DNA from 2 places in the Staphylococcus chromogenes genome. Region 2 is predicted to be linked to the other one. Evidence: a T-box and tRNA genes for the amino acid it is inferred to sense, from the RefSeq annotation. Region 2 holds a T-box; the other holds one or more tRNA genes.
The links. The T-box of region 2 lies ahead of serS (serine--tRNA ligase). A T-box ahead of a tRNA ligase gene usually reads a tRNA of that ligase, here a tRNA-Ser.
Positions count from the first base shown of each region.

Region 1: it encodes a tRNA-Ser, which carries the amino acid that the T-box ahead of serS (serine--tRNA ligase) is inferred to sense. The anticodon was not compared.

Region 1 covers NZ_CP118953.1:935,833-940,175, reverse strand. The annotation lists partial or broken gene PYW36_RS04620 (halocin C8 precursor-like protein) at 1-35, opposite strand, end outside; gene PYW36_RS04615 (hypothetical protein) at 262-477, opposite strand; tRNA gene PYW36_RS04610 (tRNA-Ser) at 809-897, opposite strand; tRNA gene PYW36_RS04605 (tRNA-Glu) at 946-1,017, opposite strand; tRNA gene PYW36_RS04600 (tRNA-Asn) at 1,019-1,093, opposite strand; tRNA gene PYW36_RS04595 (tRNA-Gly) at 1,103-1,176, opposite strand; tRNA gene PYW36_RS04590 (tRNA-His) at 1,190-1,262, opposite strand; tRNA gene PYW36_RS04585 (tRNA-Phe) at 1,275-1,347, opposite strand; tRNA gene PYW36_RS04580 (tRNA-Asp) at 1,358-1,434, opposite strand; tRNA gene PYW36_RS04575 (tRNA-Met) at 1,446-1,519, opposite strand; tRNA gene PYW36_RS04570 (tRNA-Glu) at 1,617-1,691, opposite strand; gene PYW36_RS04565 (RBBP9/YdeN family alpha/beta hydrolase) at 1,859-2,413, opposite strand; gene hemY (protoporphyrinogen oxidase) at 2,738-4,135, opposite strand; gene hemH (ferrochelatase) at 4,141-4,343, opposite strand, start outside.
Region 2 covers NZ_CP118953.1:9,231-13,573, forward strand. The annotation lists gene gyrA (DNA gyrase subunit A) at 1-370, shown strand, start outside; gene PYW36_RS00040 (NAD(P)H-hydrate dehydratase) at 422-1,234, opposite strand; gene hutH (histidine ammonia-lyase) at 1,510-3,012, shown strand; T-box leader at 3,078-3,262, shown strand; gene serS (serine--tRNA ligase) at 3,317-4,343, shown strand, end outside.

The DNA of each region.
Region 1 (4,343 bases), 930 kb from region 2:
ACAATAGACAAAGTAGAGAAAACTACTTTTTTCATTTTTATTACTCTCCTTTAATAGTAATATGAAAACACTTTCATATTATCAAACTTTAAAATTTATTTAGTTTTAAATTCGGAAGTGTTGCATTTTTATTCTTAAGTGTTATTTTTATAGCTATGAAAAATCTTTTATTTAATTAGAAAAGTTGATTTTATTTAATACACATTAAAATTTACGTAATTAAAAACAGGCTATCCGTTATGGCTAGCCTGTTTTTTATTCTTATTTAACTTCTAATTTACCCCACAGAGCTTTTTCTTTAAGTAACTTTTCTTCTTTATCTGTTATCTTACCAATAGGCATAAAGAAGTTATCTTTCTGATTTGCACCTTTTGCAGCGTATTTAAAACGTACCCACCATAATTTGTTTTCTACATCTTTTATCTCTTGATCAAACGGTACCCATTCGCCAGAATTAATCCAAGACCTTTCATCCATTTGTTTTACCTTCTTCCATGAGCACGGCTTACAACAAGTGGATTCCTATTACTTTTAAATACAATGGATTTCTTTTCATTACTATACAGAAGTCTACTTACATTTACATCATGAAACTAAATAGAAAAATTAATAAGAAGATTTATGCTTTAGAAGTAATGTAATTGTCAGGTACGTAATAAGTAAAAAATCACGTTCTCGGGACGCTTCAAGGAGGTTCAATATTAAATACGACTTTTAACAAGAGATAGCCAAATAAAACAAAAAAACGTCATATCAACGTATACAGATACGTGATACAACGGTAAATTAACAGAATATAAGCAAATAACGGAGAGTGAGGGATTCGAACCCTCGAGACGCTTGTGGCGCCTACACACTTTCCAGGCGTGCTCCTTCGGCCAACTCGGACAACTCTCCATGATATTAAATAAAAAAATCAGAAGCGATGTTTCACTTCTGATTTGATGACCCCTACGGGACTCGAACCCGTGTTACCGCCGTGAAAGGGCGGTGTCTTAACCGCTTGACCAAGGGGCCATGGCTCCACAGGTAGGACTCGAACCTACGACCGATCGGTTAACAGCCGATAGCTCTACCACTGAGCTACTGTGGAACAATAAAATGGAGCGGGTGATGGGAATCGAACCCACAACATCAGCTTGGAAGGCTGAGGTTTTGCCATTAAACTACACCCGCATTTTACGATATGGGCGGCTGATGGGAATCGAACCCACGAATGTCGGAACCACAATCCGATGCGTTAACCACTTCGCCACAGCCGCCGTGATTGAAAGTGGTTCAGGACGGAATCGAACCGCCGACACAAGGATTTTCAGTCCTTTGCTCTACCGACTGAGCTACTGAACCATATTAAGAATGGCGGTCCCGACGGGAATCGAACCCGCGATCTCCTGCGTGACAGGCAGGCGTGTTAAACCGCTCCACTACGGGACCTAAATGAAATATTGCGGGAGGCGGATTTGAACCACCGACCTTCGGGTTATGAGCCCGACGAGCTACCGAACTGCTCCATCCCGCGGTAATATTATTAAAATCGGCTACCTTTTTATAATACCAATTTTTGTAATGAATGTCAACGCTTTTTTAAATTTCTTTTAATTTTGTTAATAAAGAAATGGTGACTCCTACGGGACTCGAACCCGTGTTACCGCCGTGAAAGGGCGGTGTCTTAACCGCTTGACCAAGGAGCCAAAGCGTTTGAACTCTTAAGGACTTTTTTAGTATATATATAGTTCATTAAAAGGTCAACGCTTTTTTACAAAGAATTCGTGTAATTCTACCGTTATTTACGTAAAAAGAACACGATTTGTTTCAAAATAATACCATAAAAGTACCCTATTCTTTCGTAATGACTCATTCAATCAAGTTTTAAAATGATTTTTTGTTTTAAGAAGCTAAAAGTTTCATAGCCATCTTCCTCACAAAAATGACCACCTTGCTCAATCGTATATAATTTTGCATCTAGCATATGACTTAACTCTTCCGTATATGAATAAGGTACAGTTTCATCATTTTTGGATGCGATACAAAATCTGTGGTTTAATTTTTGCTTTAAGTTTTCGAAATCAATATTTTGATCCATAAATGGATTAAGTTCTGGTAAATGTGGGAGATAATCTTTAAATCCTGAAACCATCGCTATACCCCCGATGTGCGATACATTTAAGTCATTTATAAATTTTAAAGTAGTAATCACTCCCAAACTATGAGCAACAAATAATGTATCACCATCAATAGACGTGGCTTGTGTCTTCAATGCTGGTAGCCATTCCTCTACATCAGGGGCATCTGGGTTTGGCAAGTCAATAATTTTAACATCATGGCCTTCAAGCTCTAAAGCATTTTTTAACCATTTAAACCAGTGCTTATTTTCATTTGCATGGTACCCATATACAATATAAACATTTGTCACTTAAATACGCTCCTTCCCAATTCATCAACATATACGTGATAGTAAACAATTATATATAAAATCAACTCACATTAAATCATTGTAAATCGTTAAAAATCACAATACATATTTCATAAAAGGGGTTTACCCAAATTGATAGATGCGTAAAATTAATGTTTTATTTTATCAATGTAGCGTCAAGCATTCATTACATCACGTAACAATGTTGAATCTATCTTTAAGAAACAAAAAGTAATTTTAATCTAATAAAACTGACATTGATAAACCATTAATAATAGAAAAAGACGAAGACATGCACTGCCCTCGTCTAAGATGTATTATAAACTATATTCTAGGAATAAGTCTCTGAACGGCATCTTGTGCTTGTCGAATACAATCTGGCAACCCTACCGCTTCAAATGGTGCCCCCGTTATTTGTAAATGTGGATATTCTCTGTAAATATGTTCTTGTATTTTTTTAATTTCATGAATATGACCTACGTGATATTGAGGACTGGCATGTGGCATTTTATTGACGATTGTAAAATCAGGTTCGCCATAAAAAGTCATCATCTGTGATAAATCTTTTTTGGCAATTTCGACCAATTCCTCATCACTATGTGTTTCAACAATATCATCACCTGGCTTACCGACATAGGCTCTTATCAAAACTTTACCTTTTGGTGTTGTGTGCGGCCATTTTTTTGTCGTCCAAGTACAAGCTGTTATAGACGTATCACTTGTTCTTGCGATAACAAATCCTGTTCCATTCGATGTATTTTTGATATTTTTTTCGTCAAACGCAAAAACAATCGTCGCAACAGATGATGCTTCAAGTCGGCTGAAATAATCAAATCCAGGATCTGTTTCAAACCATTTATGAAAGACTTGATGTGGCGTTGCAACGATAACACCGTCATAAAAAGTCGGCGCCTCTTGTGCTGTCTCCACATTATACCCTTTTTGTTCGCTAATCAAATCAGTGACGGGTGTTTGATATTTAAAATGAACGTTGTTTTGTTTTAACCATTTTTCAAGCTGTTCGATAAACGAGAAAAGACCATTACGAAATTGTTTAAATTGGCCTTGTGGCCCTTCTGTATTGTGAGAATGTTTTTTTTCACGATCCAATCGTACTTTTTGCATTCCCTTAATGATACTCCCATGTGTATCTTCTAACGTTTTGAAATTTGGAAATGTACTCATTAAACTGAGTTGGTCAATATCAGTACCATAAATACCGCTTAGTAATGGTTCGATTAAATTTTCTAGAATCTCATCACCCAATCGATATCTAAAAAAACTACCTACCGATAAATCCTCTTTCATTTCAATCGGTTTACGTTTCAAGTCTTTTAATGCACGCAATTTCCCTTTCATTGATATGAGTTTTGTAGACATGAAAGGTTTTATGTCCGTTGGAACTCCTAAAATAGCACCACCTGGTATCGGATAAAGTTTGTTTCGCGCAAAAATAAACGATTGCCCTGTTTTATTGGTAATAATCTCCTCATCCTTAATACCAATATCTTTTGCCAATTCCGTCATAATCGTTTTACGACCTAAATATGATTCAGGACCCAGCTCAATAGTGTAACCGTCTCGTTGTACAGTTTTAATTTTACCACCAGGTTGATGAGTCGCTTCATAAACTGTGACGTCAATATGAGGATAATGTTTTTTTATAAAATAAGCACTAGAAAGCCCAGTAATGCCTGCACCAACAATAGCAATTTTAGTCATCTCATTCACACTTTCTCGTAAATATTTGAAATTTCATCCACGATAGCACCAATAAATAAAGGGTGGATATCCGGCATAGGCGGTCTATGGTAAGTTGCACCTATTTCATCACAAACCACTTTACATTCATAATCATTGTCATATAGTACTTCGAGGTGTTCGGCGACAAATCCTACTGGTGTATAAATGAAGTGTTCATATTTGTTTT
Region 2 (4,343 bases):
AGATGAAGACATTATGGTCGTCACAAACCATGGTGTGATTATTCGTATGGAAGTTCAAGATATTTCTAAAAATGGTCGTATGACGCAAGGGGTACGTTTAATTAAAATGGCAGATGATCAGTTTGTTTCCACTGTAGCTAAAGTAAAACGTGAACCTGAAGACTTAGAAGAAGTGAACGAAACAACGCCAGATGGCACAACGCAACTGACAGAACAAGTGGTTGAGGATAGTGTTCCAGGCGATACCATTCACACTGAGGGCACTGAGCCAGAAGACAGACGTCAATCAAATGAGCAACGTGAAGATTTACGTCAAGACTTTATGGATCGCGTTAATGAAGATATAGAAAATGCAGATTCAGAAGAATAATAATATAAGAAAAGCCAGAAATGAGCGTCCTTGCTCATCTCTGGCTTATTTTTATTGTTCTAAAGCTTTCATCGCAAATGGAATTTCATCAATGAGTTTAGAAGGAGGCACAACATACATCGTCTCAGATAATTTTTCACCAATATAACTATGCGTGTAAGTCGCACTAGTGATGGCATCAATCGGATTGTCAAATTGACCGACAAAGCCTGTAATCATCCCTGCTAAGGTGTCCCCCATTCCGCCTGTCGCCATGGCGGGATGACCAATTTGTAATTTATATTCATCCTCTTTAAAGAAAATTTCAGTCCCATGTTTTTTCAATACGACCGTCGCTCCTAAGCGATTGACGGCTTCACGATTACGTTCATACGTTTGTTCGGCAATAGGGATACCGCTTAGACGCTCCCATTCCATTTGATGTGGCGTATAAATAACATGGCATGAAGGAATTTCTGGTCGCAATTTGCTTACGATTGAAATCGCATCGCCATCAACGATTAATTTTTGGTGCGGTAAAATATTTTGAAGCAAGAAGGTCATCGCATTATTGCCTTTAAAATCAAGACCCAATCCAGGTCCAATTAAAATACAGTCTGAACACTCGATCATTTTTGTCAGTTTTTTCGTATCGTTAATATCGATGACCATTGCTTCTGGACAGCGTGAATGGAGTGCAGCGTGATTCGTTGGATGTGTGGCAACGGTAATCAATCCTGCCCCACTATATACGCATGCACGGGCTGCAAGCATGATGGCGCCTCCTAGATTGGCATTGCCTCCAATTAAGAGGATACGTCCGTAATCCCCTTTATGTGTTTCTTGTTTACGTTTAGGGATATTGACACTGGTTAAAGTCTGCACACGTTTAACCTCCTTTGTTTAGTTCATGATCATTACGTTATTTTTTTATATTTTAAAGATTCAAACCTATACAATTACTCATAAAAAATAGTCTAAATACAACAAGATATATTAAACCTGTCTCTCAGTTTCGTCAATAGTTAATCGAAGAATCATTTATCACGTTAAATGACTACCTCGATAATACGTTACGGATATTGTGAGAACTATTGTCACGCTATTTTTTGACAACTATACTTGAGTGGGATGAGTTATAAACAAAGGGGGAATTCATGATGACACTACGTTTAACGGGTGATCAGCTATCCATTCATGCGATACGCGAATTTTTAGCACAACAAGGCCAAATAGAAGTCACGACAGATGCGCTTCAACGTGTGCGTCAAAGTCGTGCGACCGTAGAACGCATTATTCAAAACAAAGAAACGATTTATGGTATTACGACAGGATTTGGTTTGTTCAGTGACGTGTTAATCGACCAACAAAAATACAATCAACTCCAAGTTAATTTAATTCGCTCTCATGCCTGTGGAGTCGGGACACCATTTGCGGAAAATGTAGCTTTAGTGATGATGGTGTTACGTTTAAATACATTACTCAAAGGCCATTCAGGAGTGACGACAGACCTTGTCGATCAATTGACGTTCTTTATTAATGAGCGTATTATTCCAGTCATTCCACAACAAGGTTCATTAGGTGCTTCAGGGGATTTGGCCCCTCTTTCACATTTAGCACTGGCACTGATTGGCGAAGGTCGCGTGTCTTATCAAGGGGAGATTTTAGACAGCGCGGACGTCTTAAAACGTTTGAATCGTCAGCCCTTAACGTTACAAGCCAAAGAAGGCCTTGCCTTAATTAACGGGACACAAGCCATGACAGCTCAAGGCGTTGTGACAATGATTGAAGCGGAAAGTCTAGGCTATGAAGCGGAATGGATTGCTTCACTCACACATCAAGCCTTGAACGGTATTACAGATGCCTATAATGAAAAGGTACATCTCGTCCGAAATTTTGAGGAACAAACGGCGGTAGCAAGACGGATGTCAGACTGGCTAGACGGATCGAAACTTACAACGCGTCAAGGAGAGATTCGTGTTCAAGACCCTTATACATTACGCTGTATTCCACAAATTCACGGTGCGAGTTTTCAAGTCTTTAATTATGTTCAAGAGAAATTAGAATTTGAGATGAATGCGGCGAATGATAATCCATTGATTTTCGATGAAGGTGATGACACGTTAGTGATTTCAGGAGGTAACTTTCACGGTCAACCCGTCGCTTTTGCGTTAGATTTTCTAAAAATTGGATTGAGTGAATTAGCCAACGTTTCAGAACGCCGCTTAGAGCGTTTAGTCAATCCACAACTCAATGGAGAGCTTCCAGCATTTTTAAGTCCAGAACCTGGGTTACAAAGTGGTGCCATGATAATGCAGTATGCCGCTGCAAGTTTAGTTTCTGAAAATAAAACGTTAGCCCACCCGGCAAGTGTGGATTCTATTCCATCCTCAGCCAATCAAGAAGACCATGTCTCAATGGGAACCATCGCTTCACGTCATGGCTATCAAATATTAGAAAACGTGCGCCGCGTCCTCGCAATTGAAGCGATTATTGCTTTACAAGCCGTCGAACTAAAAGGCATTGAAGGGTTATCACCAAAAACACGTGAAAAGTACGAAGCTTTAAGAAAGATTATTCCGTCTATCAATGAAGATCGTCAATTTCATAAAGATATTGAACGTATGGCACAGTACTTAAAAGAGGCCGCTTATCACATATAAAAACTGTTCACAATTTAGCCCTTGCGCTACGAAAATGAATTTGCTATATTGAAATTAAATTAATAATCAATTGTTTGTAGGCTAAGTAATATGTATCGATTTCAGAGAATTTGTGGTGGGTGCGAACAAATAATACGTGACATATGAAATCTACCTACGTGAATAACAATTCGGGTCAAACCGTTAACTTTGTAGAGTGCAGACTTTTGTCTGTTAAATAGGGTGGCAACGCGTAAACCACGTCCCTTGTAGTACAGGGGATGTGGTTTTTTTGTTACCTAAAAAATTTGAAAGGATGACATACATGTTAGACATTAAATTATTTAGAACGAGCCCAGAATACGTGAAAGAAAAAATCGCTTTACGTGGTGATGATACATCTGTTGTAGATGAGGTATTAAACCTCGATACACAACGCCGTGAATTGATTCAACAAACAGAAGAGTTAAAATCAGAGCGCAATAAAGCCTCTGAGGCGATTGCACAAAAGAAACGTAATAAAGAAAATGCGGACAATGAAATTAAAGCCCAACGTGAAGTTGGTGAAAAAATTAAAGCGATTGATGCAGAATTAAAAGAAGTGGATACTGCATTACACGATAAATTATCTCGCATTCCTAACTTAATTCATGATGACGTTCCTCAAGGCGCAGACGATTCTGAAAACGTGGAACAAAAAAGATGGGGAACACCAAGATCATTCGACTTTGAACCTAAAGCGCATTGGGATCTCCTAGAATCTCTTAAAATGGCAGACTTTGAACGTGCTGCAAAAGTAGCCCGTGCACGTTTTGTTTTCTTAACAGGTGAAGGTGCGAAATTAGAACGTGCGATAATGAACTACATGTTAACGAAACATACAACACAACACGGTTACCGTGAAATGGTAGCGCCTCAACTCGTGAACCCGAAAACAATGTATGGTACAGGCCAACTACCAAAATTTGAAGAAGACTTATTTAAAGTAGAAAAAGAAGGATTATATACTATTCCAACAGCAGAAGTACCTCTTACAAACTTCTACAGTGATGAAATTATCCAGCCGGGAGTCTTACCTGAGAAATTTACAGGTCAAACTGCATGTTTCAGAAGTGAAGCGGGTTCTGCAGGACGTGACACACGCGGTCTTATCCGTTTGCATCAATTTAATAAAGTAGAAATGGTACGTATCGAAAAACCAGAAGACTCTTGGAATGCGTTAGAAGAAATGACAAGTCATGCGGAAGCGATTTTAGAAGAACTTGGTTTACCGTATCGTCGCGTGATTTTATGTACAGGAGATATTGGTTTTGGTTCTAGCAAAACATACGACTTAGAAGTATGGTTACCAA